DNA from 2 places in the Variovorax sp. FW305-3-2-15-B-LB1 genome. Region 1 is predicted to be linked to the other one. Evidence: riboswitches for the same ligand, from Rfam matches in the RefSeq annotation. Region 1 holds a riboswitch; the other holds the start of a gene.

Region 1 (5,506 bases):
CCGCGCTCCACCAACAGTTGATCGGCGCGCACGCGGATCAATAGCGGTAGGTGTCCGGCTTGTAAGGGCCGTTCTTGCTCACGCCGATGTAGGCGGCCTGGGAGTCGGTCAGCTCGGTGAGCATGGCGCCGACCTTCTTCAGGTGCAGGCGCGCGACCTTCTCGTCCAGGTGCTTGGGCAGCACGTAGACCTTGCCGGCCTGGTAGGCGTCGGGCTTGGTGAACAGCTCGATCTGGGCGATGGTCTGGTTCGCGAACGACGACGACATCACGAAGCTCGGGTGGCCCGTGCCGCAGCCCAGGTTCACGAGGCGGCCCTTGGCCAGCAGGATGATCTTCTTGCCATCGGGGAAGGTGATGTGGTCCACCTGCGGCTTGATCTCTTCCCACTCGTACTTCTCGATCGACGCGACGTCGATCTCGTTGTCGAAGTGGCCGATGTTGCAGACGATGGCCTGATCCTTCATGGCGGCCATGTGCTCGTGGCGGATCACGTCGCGGTTGCCGGTGGTGGTCACGAAGATGTCGGCCTTGTCGGCGGCGTACTCCATGGTCACGACCTTGTAGCCTTCCATGGCGGCCTGCAGGGCGTTGATCGGATCGATTTCAGTCACCCACACCTGGGCCGACAGTGCACGCAGGGCCTGGGCCGAGCCCTTGCCCACGTCGCCGTAGCCGGCCACGCAGGCCACCTTGCCGGCGATCATCACGTCGGTCGCGCGCTTGATGCCGTCGACCAGCGATTCGCGGCAGCCGTAGAGGTTGTCGAACTTGCTCTTGGTGACCGAGTCGTTCACGTTGATGGCGCGGAACAGCAGCGTGCCCTTGGCGCTCATCTCGTTCAGGCGGTGCACGCCGGTGGTGGTCTCTTCGGTCACGCCGATGATCTCGGCCGACTTGCGGGTGTACCAGGTGTCGTCCACGGCCAGCTTGGCCTTGATGGCGGCGTACAGAATGCGTTCTTCTTCGCTGGTCGGGTTGGCGAGCACGCCCAGGTCTTTTTCAGCGCGCTGGCCCAGGTGCATGAGCAGCGTGGCGTCGCCGCCGTCGTCCAGGATCATGTTCGGGCCTTCGCCCTTCGAGCCCTTGGGGCCGAAGTCGAAGATGGCGTGGGTGTAGTCCCAGTAGTCCTTCAGCGACTCGCCCTTGATGGCGAACACCGGCGTGCCGGCGGCGGCGATGGCGGCGGCGGCGTGGTCCTGCGTCGAGAAGATGTTGCACGAGGCCCAGCGCACTTCGGCGCCCAGGGCTTGCAGCGTCTCGATCAGCACGGCCGTCTGGATGGTCATGTGCAGCGAGCCCGTGATGCGCGCGCCCTTCAGGGCCTGGCCCTTCGAGAACTCTTCACGGATGGCCATCAGGCCGGGCATCTCGGTTTCGGCGATCTTGATTTCCTTGCGGCCCCAGGCGGCAAGGGACAGGTCGGCAATCGCCTGGTCGGCGGTCGAGACGGGGGTGGGCTTGAGTACAGCGCTCATGTGAACTCCAAAACTGGTTTGAAAGATGCCACTGCGTACGGGGAAGAAAGACTCACCGCGAGAACAGCGGGTGAGCGTGGTTGCGATGTGGTCCGAGCCTCACGCCTGACGGCGCTGCAACGCTCCTCGGAGCGCCGGATTGTAGTCGCGGCCGCCCGGCCCGCCAATCGACCGGGGCATCCCACATCACGGAAAGCGCGGGCGCCCGCCAGGCCGGGCCGTGCGGCGCGGGCCACCCCGGGAAACTCCGCAGGCAAATCCGCGCTTGGAGCGCCCTGAGCCGCGCCGGCCCGGCGTATCGTGGCGGCGGGCCCCGGCCGCCCGGCCGCTGCCTGCATCCACCCGTTCGATTGTTTTCATCACCCGACACAGGAGATTCCGCACCATGGCCACTGCCAAGAAAGCCGCCGCGAAAAAAACCACCGCCAGCAGCGCCGGCGCGAAGCAGGCGGCGCCGTCCGCCGCGGACATGCTCGATCCGATGAAGAACCTCAAGGGCATGGCCGAGCGCCTGCAGAACCTGAACCTGACCGGCGGCGCCGGCAAGCTGCTCGACAGCGGCCGCAAGGACCTGCAGGCGCTGATGCAGGCCAACGAAAAGTCCTACCAGGGCCTGCAGACCGTGGTGCAGCGACAGACCGAAATGATCAAGACGGCCATCGCCGAATGGCAGACCGCCGCCAAGGCGATGCCGGGCAAGGACCCGAAGGAAAACCTCGCCAAGCTCGACGAGCTGGGCCGCCAATCGTTCCAGCGCGCCGTCGACGACATCAAGGAACTGGCCACCCTGGCCGCCAAGTCGCAGGCCGACGCCTTCGACGTGGTGCGCCAGCGCATCCAGGCCAACGTGGACGAGGTCACGAAGCTGCTGCAGCGCAAGTAACAAGAAGAAAAGAAAGGCCCGCATGACCGCCGTCGCGCCCCGCACCGAACGGCGCACCCGCGCCAACGGCATCGAACTGGCCTGGGACAGCTTCGGCGACCCCGAGGCGCCGCCGCTGTTGCTGGTCATGGGCCTCGGCGCCCAGATGGTCGCGTGGGACGACGCGTTCTGCGCCGGCCTGGCGCAGGCCGGCGGCCACCATGTGATCCGCTTCGACAACCGCGACATCGGCCACTCCACCCACCTGCCGCACGCCGGCGTGCCCGACATCCAGGCGCTGATGCTGCAGGCCATGGCCGGGCGCCCGCTGCAGGTGCCCTACACGCTGCGCGACATGGCCGACGACTGCGCCGGCCTGCTCGACGCACTGGGCATCGCGCGCGCCCACGTCGTGGGCGCGTCGATGGGCGGCGCCATCGGGCAGGAGATGGCCATCCACCATCCGGGGCGGATGCGCTCGCTCACCAGCATCATGTCGAGCACCGGCGACCCGGCCCTGCCGCCGCCCACGCCCGAGGCGCTGGCGGTGCTGTTCGCGCCCGCGCCGACCAGCTTCGAGGCCTACCTGCCGCACCACGCCAAGCTGTGGCGCGTGCTGCGCGGCCCCGACGCCTTTCCGCTCGACGAGGCGCGCGACGCCGAACGTGCGCAGCTCGCATTTCTGCGCGGCCTCAACCCAGGCGGCGTGGCGCGCCAGCTGGCAGCCGTGTTCGCGTCGGGCAACCGCAAGCCGGCGCTGCGCGCGGTGCAGGTGCCTACGCTGGTGATCCACGGCGACGTCGACCCGCTGGTGCCCGTGGCCTGCGGCATCGACGTGGCCGAGGCCATTCCCGGCGCTACGCTGCTGCGCATTCCGCGCATGGGCCATGCGCTGCCGATCGCGATGTGGCCGCAGATCATCGAAGCCATCGCCGCGCACACCGCACGGGCGGCGCGGCGCGACGATCACTGAAGAAAAAAAGAGACACGACAACGAACCCAGACGGAGGTGTTTTTCATGAGCCAATTTCCGTCCCTCGATCCCATGGCCCTGTGGCGCGAGCTCACGGCCCAGTGGGAAAAAAGCACCAACGAATTCGCCAACGAAGCCATGGCCTCGGACCCGTTCCGCCAGGGCATGCACGGCGGCATGAACGCCTCGCTCACCGCGCAGAAGGCGGTGGGCGACCTGATGGCGCGCTACCTCACGCTGCTGAACCTGCCCACGCGCGCCGACCTGCAGGCGCTGGGCGAGCAGCTGCACCGCATCGACGACCACCTGGCGGGCATCCGCCGCGCGCTGGAAGGCGGGGCCGGGCCTGCCGCGCGGACCGCCGATGCAGCTGCTGCGCCGCCCCGGCCGCGCCGCACCAAGCAGCCGCCCGCGGCGGCGGCAGCGCCTGCACCGGCCGCCAAGGCCGCCGCCGCCAAGAAACGCCCCGCCGGAAAGCGCCGCCCATGAGCGCGCCGCCCGACACCTTCCAGCTGCCCGACATCCGCGGCGAGATCGAGCGCACGATCCAGCGCAACATCAAGGGGCTGGACTTCCTGACCTCGACCGCGCCCGCCGTCGGCCTCACACCCAAGGACGAGATCCACCGGCGCGGCACGCTGAGCCTGTACCACTACCGCCCGATGGTCGACGAGATCTACCGCGTGCCGGTGCTCATGGTGATGGCCACCACCAACCGCGCCTACATCTTCGACCTCGCGCCGGGCCAGAGCATGGTCGAGTACCTGCTGCTCAAGGGCTACGACGTCTACGTGATGGACTGGAACGCGCCGCGCCCCGACGAGAAGCGCCTGCGCATCGAGGACTACGTGCTCGACTTCATTCCCGACTCGATCCGCCGCGTGCAGGAAGACTCGGGCGAGGACGACGTGACCATCGCCGGCTACTGCATGGGCGGCGTGCTCTCCACGCTGTACGCGGCCCTACACCCCGGCGGGCCGATGAAGAACCTGGCGCTCTTCACCACGCCGATCGACTTCAGCCGCATGAAGCTCTTTCATGCGTGGTCCGACCGGCGTTACTTCGACGTCGACCGCCTGATCGACACCGTGGGCAACGTGCCGCCCGAGATGCTGTTCGCCTCCTTCGACATGCTGCGCCCCGCGGGGCGCGGCGCCGGGCTGGTGCAGCTGTGGGACAACATGGCCAACGACGAGTTCGTCAAGTCGTACCGCATGTTCGACCGCTGGGGCGCCGAGATGCTGCCGCTGGCCGGCGAGTATTTCCGCCAGACCGTGAAGGAGCTCATGTGGGACAACAAGCTGCACAAGGGCGAGCTGGTGCTCGGCGGGCGCCCCGTGCTGCTGAAGAACATCACCGTGCCGGTGCTGCACGCGCTGGCGCAGCACGACCACATCGTGCCCTACGAGGCGGGGCAGCCGCTGATCGCCGGCATCGGCTCCACCGACAAGGAAGAGGTGGTGCTCAAGGGCGGCCACGTGAGCCTGGCGGCCGGCACCAACGCCGTGCGGCGGCTGTGGCCCAAGCTCGACGAATGGCTGGGCGTGCGCTCCACCTGACGAACACAACCTTCCCCCTACGCTCATGACCGCATCTTCTTCCCGCACCTACCCGCGCACCGTTTCCCACGCGGACGGCGACATCGCCCTGCGCCTGATGACCGGCGCCGACGCCCCCGCCGTGCTGGCCTTCGCGCAGGCGCTGCCGGCGCACGACCTGCTCTTTCTGCCGCGCGACATCACCGAGCCCAAGGTGATGGCCGCCTGGGTCCGCGCCATCGAGCGCGGCGACATCGACAGCGTGCTCGCCGTGCGCGACGGCGCCGTGCTGGGCTGCGCCGCCGTCATCCGCGACCCGCACTCGTGGTCGGGCCACGTGGCCGAGCTGCGCGTGCTGGTGTCGCCCGCGCTGCGCGGCGGCGGCCTGGGCCAGCAGCTGGCGCAGGAGGGCTGCGCGCTGGCCTTCGCCCACGGGCAGGAAAAGATCGTCGCCCAGATGACCGTCGACCAGCGCGGCGCCATCGCCGTCTTCCAGGCCCTGGGCTTCCGGCCCGAGGCCCTGCTCACGCGCCACGTGAAGGACCGCGAGGGCAAGGCGCACGACCTCGTGGTGCTGAGCCAGGACGCGGCGCAGGTCGAGGCGCAGATGCGGGCGTATGGGGTGACCGAGGCGTTTTAGGGCATAAAGCGGGGAT
Region 2 (5,506 bases), on a different contig from region 1:
CGGATCTGGTCGCCGAACAGGCCTTCGATTTCCTCGGGCGCGAAGAACTGACGGCGCACCGCCTCGCGCGCCTCCAGGCTGCGCCGCAGAAAGGCCGGGTCGCCCGGCGCGGGCGGCTGCAGGGTGCGCAGGGCCTCCTGCATGTCGACGTAGCGCTCCAGCAGGCCCAGCGCGCGCACGCGCCAGTCCTCGCGCAGGCGCTGGGCGAGCAGGGCGGGTGCGCGGGCCATCAGCGTGGCCTTGCTGTCGGCCTGCGCTTCGGCGAGCACCTGGTCGAAGAGGGTGATGAGGTCGCTGGTGAGCAGGGCGTCGGGGGCCGCGGCGGTGGACTGCTCCGGACGAGGCGCGGTGGGCACCGCGACCGCCGCCGTGGTGCGGGGCGCGGCGGCCTGCGGCGCATCGACCGCCCCGGGGCCGAGCGCCAGCCAGCCGGTCCCCGCGGCCACCAGCGCGACCGCGCCGACGGTCAAGGCCACACCGCGCATGCGCAGCGTCCTCAGAGCCCCGCGCTCTTGAGTCGCGCGGCCTGTTCCCTGAACAGCTCCGGCGGCTTCTTCTCGTAGTACGGGAACTGGCTGCCGTAGGTGTTGCCGAAGGCCTGGTTCACCTCGTCCAGGTGGTTCTGGCGGTAGTCGCCCAGGTGGGTGCCCAGGCGCGTGGTGCAGACCGCGAGCAGGCCGTCGTTGGGCTCGCCGAAGAAGAACAGGCTGCCCAGCGTCGACAGCGCCGTGTCGCTCGGGTCGAACAGGTTGAAGCTGGTCGACACGCCCGACCACGAGTAGTAGCGCACGCCGTTGGCCACGGCCGCACCGCTCTTCACGTCGCACGACGAGCCCGGCGCGGGGCGCCCCTGCGGGAACTTGGCGTCGAAGGCCGCGCCGCCCGCCGTGGTCAGCGAGGCCAGCGCGTTCAGCGGCACCTCGGGCAGCTGGCTCGGGTCCTTGCCCGAGAGAAAGCCGATCAGCCCCGTCAGCAGGCCGACGGCCTTCACCACCAGGGTCTGGCCGATGCCGCCTTCGGGCAGCTTGGCCAGCAGGTCGGCCACCTTCGAGCCGCCGTTGGCGCCGCCCACCGACGTGACCGAGGCCACCATGTCGGGCGCCACCGCCGCCACGTAGCGCACCGTGGGCGAGCCCTGCGAATGGCCGATGAGGTTGAACTTGAGCGTGGGGTTCTGCTCCAGCGCGCGGATGGTCTTGAGCTCCTGCAGCAGCTGCTCGCCGCGGATCTCGGAGGTGTTGGTGCCCGACACCTGCGCCACGTACACCTTGGCGCCCGCCGCGGCCAGCCTGCCGGGGATGTCGTAGAAGTAGTCGACGCCCAGCAGGTTGTCGAAGCCCAGCAGGCCGTGGACCAGCACGATCGGGTACTTCGTCTTCGCCGTGTCGGAGGTGACGCGGGCCTCGACGCGCGTGGCGCTGTCGCCGGCGGCGGCACGCGCCGGTGGCGCATGAACCGCGAGGGCCGCGGCGGCCAGGAGGCAGCAGCTCAAGGCCACGGCGCGCATCGGGGTGGCTGCATGCTGCAACCGGACATTCCACTTCCTGGCCATCGGCGAACTCCCTTACGTTTGGTTAAAAACACGAACGTTCGTTCAGAAACGGTGGGCGCATTCTGTTGACACGTGCAGGAATGAAAACTGGGGTTTTCCCAGGGCGCAATCGAATCGACCTAAAATGCGCGACTTCCCAAGGAGCGTTGCAGCGGTTCGCCACAGAGGCGAATCGTCAGGCTTGGGGCGACAACGACGCTCGCCTGTCCGACTCTTCCGCAGGTGAGGCCATGTCCCAGATTCCCGCATCCGTTTCCGCTCCCGTCGCTCCCCCTCCCATGAAGCTGTCCGGCCTCGAGCCGGTCGCCATCGGCGAAGGCTCGCTGTTCGTCAACATCGGCGAGCGCACCAACGTCACCGGCTCCAAGGCCTTCGCGCGCATGATCCTGAACGGCCAGTTCGAGGACGCCCTGGCCGTCGCGCGCCAGCAGGTGGAGAACGGCGCGCAGGTGATCGACATCAACATGGACGAGGCCATGCTCGACAGCAAGGCCGCCATGGTGCGTTTCCTGAACCTCATCGCCAGCGAGCCCGACATCGCGCGCGTGCCGGTGATGGTCGACAGCTCCAAGTGGGAGGTCATCGAGGCCGGCCTGCGCTGCATCCAGGGCAAGGGCATCGTCAACTCGATCTCCATGAAGGAGGGCGTCGACAAGTTCAAGCACGAGGCCAAGCTGGTCAAGCGCTACGGCGCCGCCGCTGTGGTCATGGCCTTCGACGAGAAGGGCCAGGCCGACACCTACGCACGCAAGATCGAGATCTGCGAGCGCGCCTACCGCGTGCTGGTCGACGAGGTGGGCTTTCCGCCCGAAGACATCATCTTCGACCCGAACATCTTCGCCATCGCTACCGGCATCGAGGAGCACGACAACTACGCCGTCGACTTCATCAACGCCGTGCGCTGGATCAAGCAGAACCTGCCCGGCGCCAAGGTGTCGGGCGGCGTGAGCAACGTGAGCTTCAGCTTCCGCGGCAACGACCCGGTGCGCGAGGCCATCCACACCGTGTTCCTGTACCACGCGATCCAGGCGGGCATGGACATGGGCATCGTCAACGCCGGCATGGTCGGCGTGTACGACGACCTGGAACCCACGCTGCGCGAGCGCGTGGAAGACGTGGTGCTCAACCGCCGCTCCGACGCCGGGGAACGCCTGGTCGAAGTGGCCGAGACCGCCAAGAGCGGCGCCAAGGACGACAGCAAGAAGCTCGAATGGCGCGGCACGCCCGAGCACCCGGTGCACGTCAACCAGCGCCTGTCGCACGCGATGGTGCACGGCATCACCGACTTCATCGTCGAGGACACCGAAGAGGCCTACCAGCAGATCCTCGCCAAGGGCGGGCGTCCGCTGCACGTGATCGAAGGCCCGCTGATGGACGGCATGAACATCGTGGGCGACCTGTTCGGCCAGGGCAAGATGTTCCTGCCGCAGGTGGTGAAGTCGGCGCGCGTGATGAAGTCGGCCGTGGCCCACCTCATTCCGTACATCGAGGAAGAAAAGCGCCAGGACGAGGCCGCGGGCCGCGACGTGCGCACCAAGGGCAAGATCATCATCGCCACCGTGAAGGGCGACGTGCACGACATCGGCAAGAACATCGTCACCGTCGTGCTCCAGTGCAACAACTTCGAAGTGGTGAACATGGGCGTGATGGTCCCGTGCCACGAAATTCTGGCGAAGGCCAAGGTCGAGGGCGCGGACATCGTGGGCCTGTCGGGCCTCATCACGCCCAGCCTCGAAGAGATGCAGTACGTGGCCGGCGAGATGCAGAAGGACGACCACTTCCGCATCAAGAAGATCCCGCTGCTCATCGGCGGCGCCACCACCAGCCGCGTGCACACGGCCGTGAAGATAGCGCCGCACTACGAAGGCCCCGTGGTCTACGTGCCCGATGCCTCGCGCAGCGTGAGCGTGGCGCAGAGCCTGCTCTCCGACCAGGCCACCGCGTACATCGACGAGATCAACGCCGACTACGAGAAGGTGCGCACGCAGCACGCCAACAAGAAGCAGGTGCCGATGTGGCCGCTGGCCAAGGCGCGCGCCAACAAGACGCCCGTCGACTTCGCGAACTTCGTGCCCACGGTGCCCAAGTTCATCGGCCGGCGCGTGTTCAAGAACTTCGACCTCACCGAGCTGGCCAAGTACATCGACTGGGGCCCGTTCTTCCAGACCTGGGACCTGGCCGGCCCGTTCCCCGCCATCCTGAAGGACGAGATCGTCGGCACCGAGGCCGTGCGCGTGTACGCCGACGGCCAGCGCATGCTCAAGCGCCTCATCGAAGGGCGCTGGCTCAGCGCCAGCGGCGTGGTCGGCTTCTGGCCCGCCAACACCGTGAACGACGACGACATCGAGCTGTACACCGACGAGACGCGCAGCGAAGTCGCACTCACCTGGTACGGCATGCGCCAGCAGACCGAGAAGCAGATGATCGACGGCGTGATGCGCCCCAGCCGCTGCCTGGCCGACTTCGTCGCGCCCAAGGACAGCGGCGTGAAGGACTACGTCGGCGTGTTCGCCGTCACGGCCGGCCTGGGTGTCGAGAAGAAAGAGAAGTTCTTCATGGACGACCTCGACGACTACTCGGCCATCATGCTCAAGGCCCTGGCCGACCGGCTGGCCGAGGCCTTTGCCGAAGCCATGCACCACCGCGTGCGCACCGACCTGTGGGGCTACGCGCCCCACGAGGGCCTGAGCAACGACGACATGATTGCCGAGAAGTACCGCGGCATCCGCCCCGCGCCCGGCTACCCGGCCTGCCCCGACCACAGCGTGAAGGGCCCGATGTTCGACCTTCTGAACTGCGCGGACATTGGCATGACCCTGACGGAGAGCCTCGCTATGATGCCCGCCGCCAGCGTGAGCGGCTTCTACCTCGGGCACCCCGATGCGACGTACTTCAACGTCGGCAAGATCGGGCACGACCAGTTGCAGGACCAGGCCGCGCGGCGCCGCACGAGCGAAGCGGAGCTCGAGCGCCTGCTGGCGCCGAACCTTTGAACCTGCCGGCCGGTCGGCGCGACCGGAGTGACCGGCCACGGGAGTTGATATTCAGAAGCTGATCTTTGCCGCCGCGCACTACGCCCAGTTCGCGATCTTCGTGATTGCCTGCTGGGGTGCCGGCCGCGCGGTGCTCGCGCGCTTGCGCCCGCCCTCGCGCCGCGACGCCTGGCTCGAGGCGGCCATGTCGGCCGCGCTCGGCGTCGGCCTTTACATCTGTGCCTTCCAGGCGCTGGCCATCTTCGGGCTCTTCCGCCGCGAGGCCACGCTGGGCCTGATCGGCGCGGGTGTCGTGGCCGCCGCGTGGCAGTGGCGCGGCTGGCGCGCCGACATCCGCGCATTGCGCGCGGCCGCGCCCCCCACTGCGCCGTGGACCCGCTTCGAACGCATCGCCGCCATCGCGCTGGCGCTGGTCGCGCTGCCCGCGCTGGTGGCGCCGCTCGCGCCGCCGGCCGCCTTCGACGAGCTGATGTACCACCTGCCGTATGCACGCCTCGTGGCGCAGCAGGGCACGCTGGGCATCCACGACTGGCTGCGCTACCCCTGGTTCCCGTACAACTACAACCTGCTGTACGCCGCCGCGCTGCAGGTGGGCGACGACGTGCTGCCGCACTTCCTCAACGCCCTGGCGGGCGCGCTGTCGGTGCTGATGATCTTCCGCCTGGGCATCCTGCATGCCAACCGGCTCACCGCCTGCATCGGCGCGGCCATCTGGCTGGGCATGGGCGACTACGCCAACGCGCTGATCGACATGGGCGTGGCGCTGTTCGTGCTGACCGCCTGCGTGGCGCTGTGGTGGTGGCGCGAATCCGAGCCGCTGCGCGACGGCTCGCGCTGGCTCTGCCTGGCGGCGTTCTGCCTCGGCGTGGCGGCGGGCTCCAAGTACCAGGCGCTGATCTTCCTGCCGCTGGTGGCGGTGTTCGTGGTGCGCCACGAGCGTCGCGTGTGGCGGGCCTGGGCG

What was found. Region 1 has a riboswitch for S-adenosylhomocysteine ahead of ahcY (adenosylhomocysteinase). Riboswitches for the same ligand answer to the same signal wherever they lie in the genome.
Region 2: it holds a riboswitch for S-adenosylhomocysteine, as region 1 does, so the genes downstream of both, metH (methionine synthase) here and ahcY (adenosylhomocysteinase) in region 1, are expected to answer to the same signal.

The regions. Positions count from the first base shown of each region.
Region 1 is NZ_JBYSZY010000067.1:3,057-8,562, forward strand. Features, by position in the region: gene AC3WQR_RS27785 (TlyA family RNA methyltransferase) at 1-32, opposite strand, end outside; gene ahcY (adenosylhomocysteinase) at 38-1,477, opposite strand; S-adenosyl-L-homocysteine riboswitch at 1,543-1,611, opposite strand; gene phaP (TIGR01841 family phasin) at 1,863-2,360, shown strand; gene AC3WQR_RS27800 (alpha/beta fold hydrolase) at 2,383-3,312, shown strand; gene AC3WQR_RS27805 (hypothetical protein) at 3,358-3,801, shown strand; gene AC3WQR_RS27810 (alpha/beta fold hydrolase) at 3,798-4,871, shown strand; gene AC3WQR_RS27815 (GNAT family N-acetyltransferase) at 4,897-5,490, shown strand; gene AC3WQR_RS27820 (hypothetical protein) at 5,505-5,506, shown strand, end outside.
Region 2 is NZ_JBYSZY010000016.1:114,060-119,565, reverse strand. Features, by position in the region: gene AC3WQR_RS13030 (lipase secretion chaperone) at 1-485, opposite strand, end outside; gene AC3WQR_RS13025 (esterase/lipase family protein) at 497-1,552, opposite strand; S-adenosyl-L-homocysteine riboswitch at 1,685-1,760, shown strand; gene metH (methionine synthase) at 1,783-4,545, shown strand; gene AC3WQR_RS13015 (ArnT family glycosyltransferase) at 4,646-5,506, shown strand, end outside.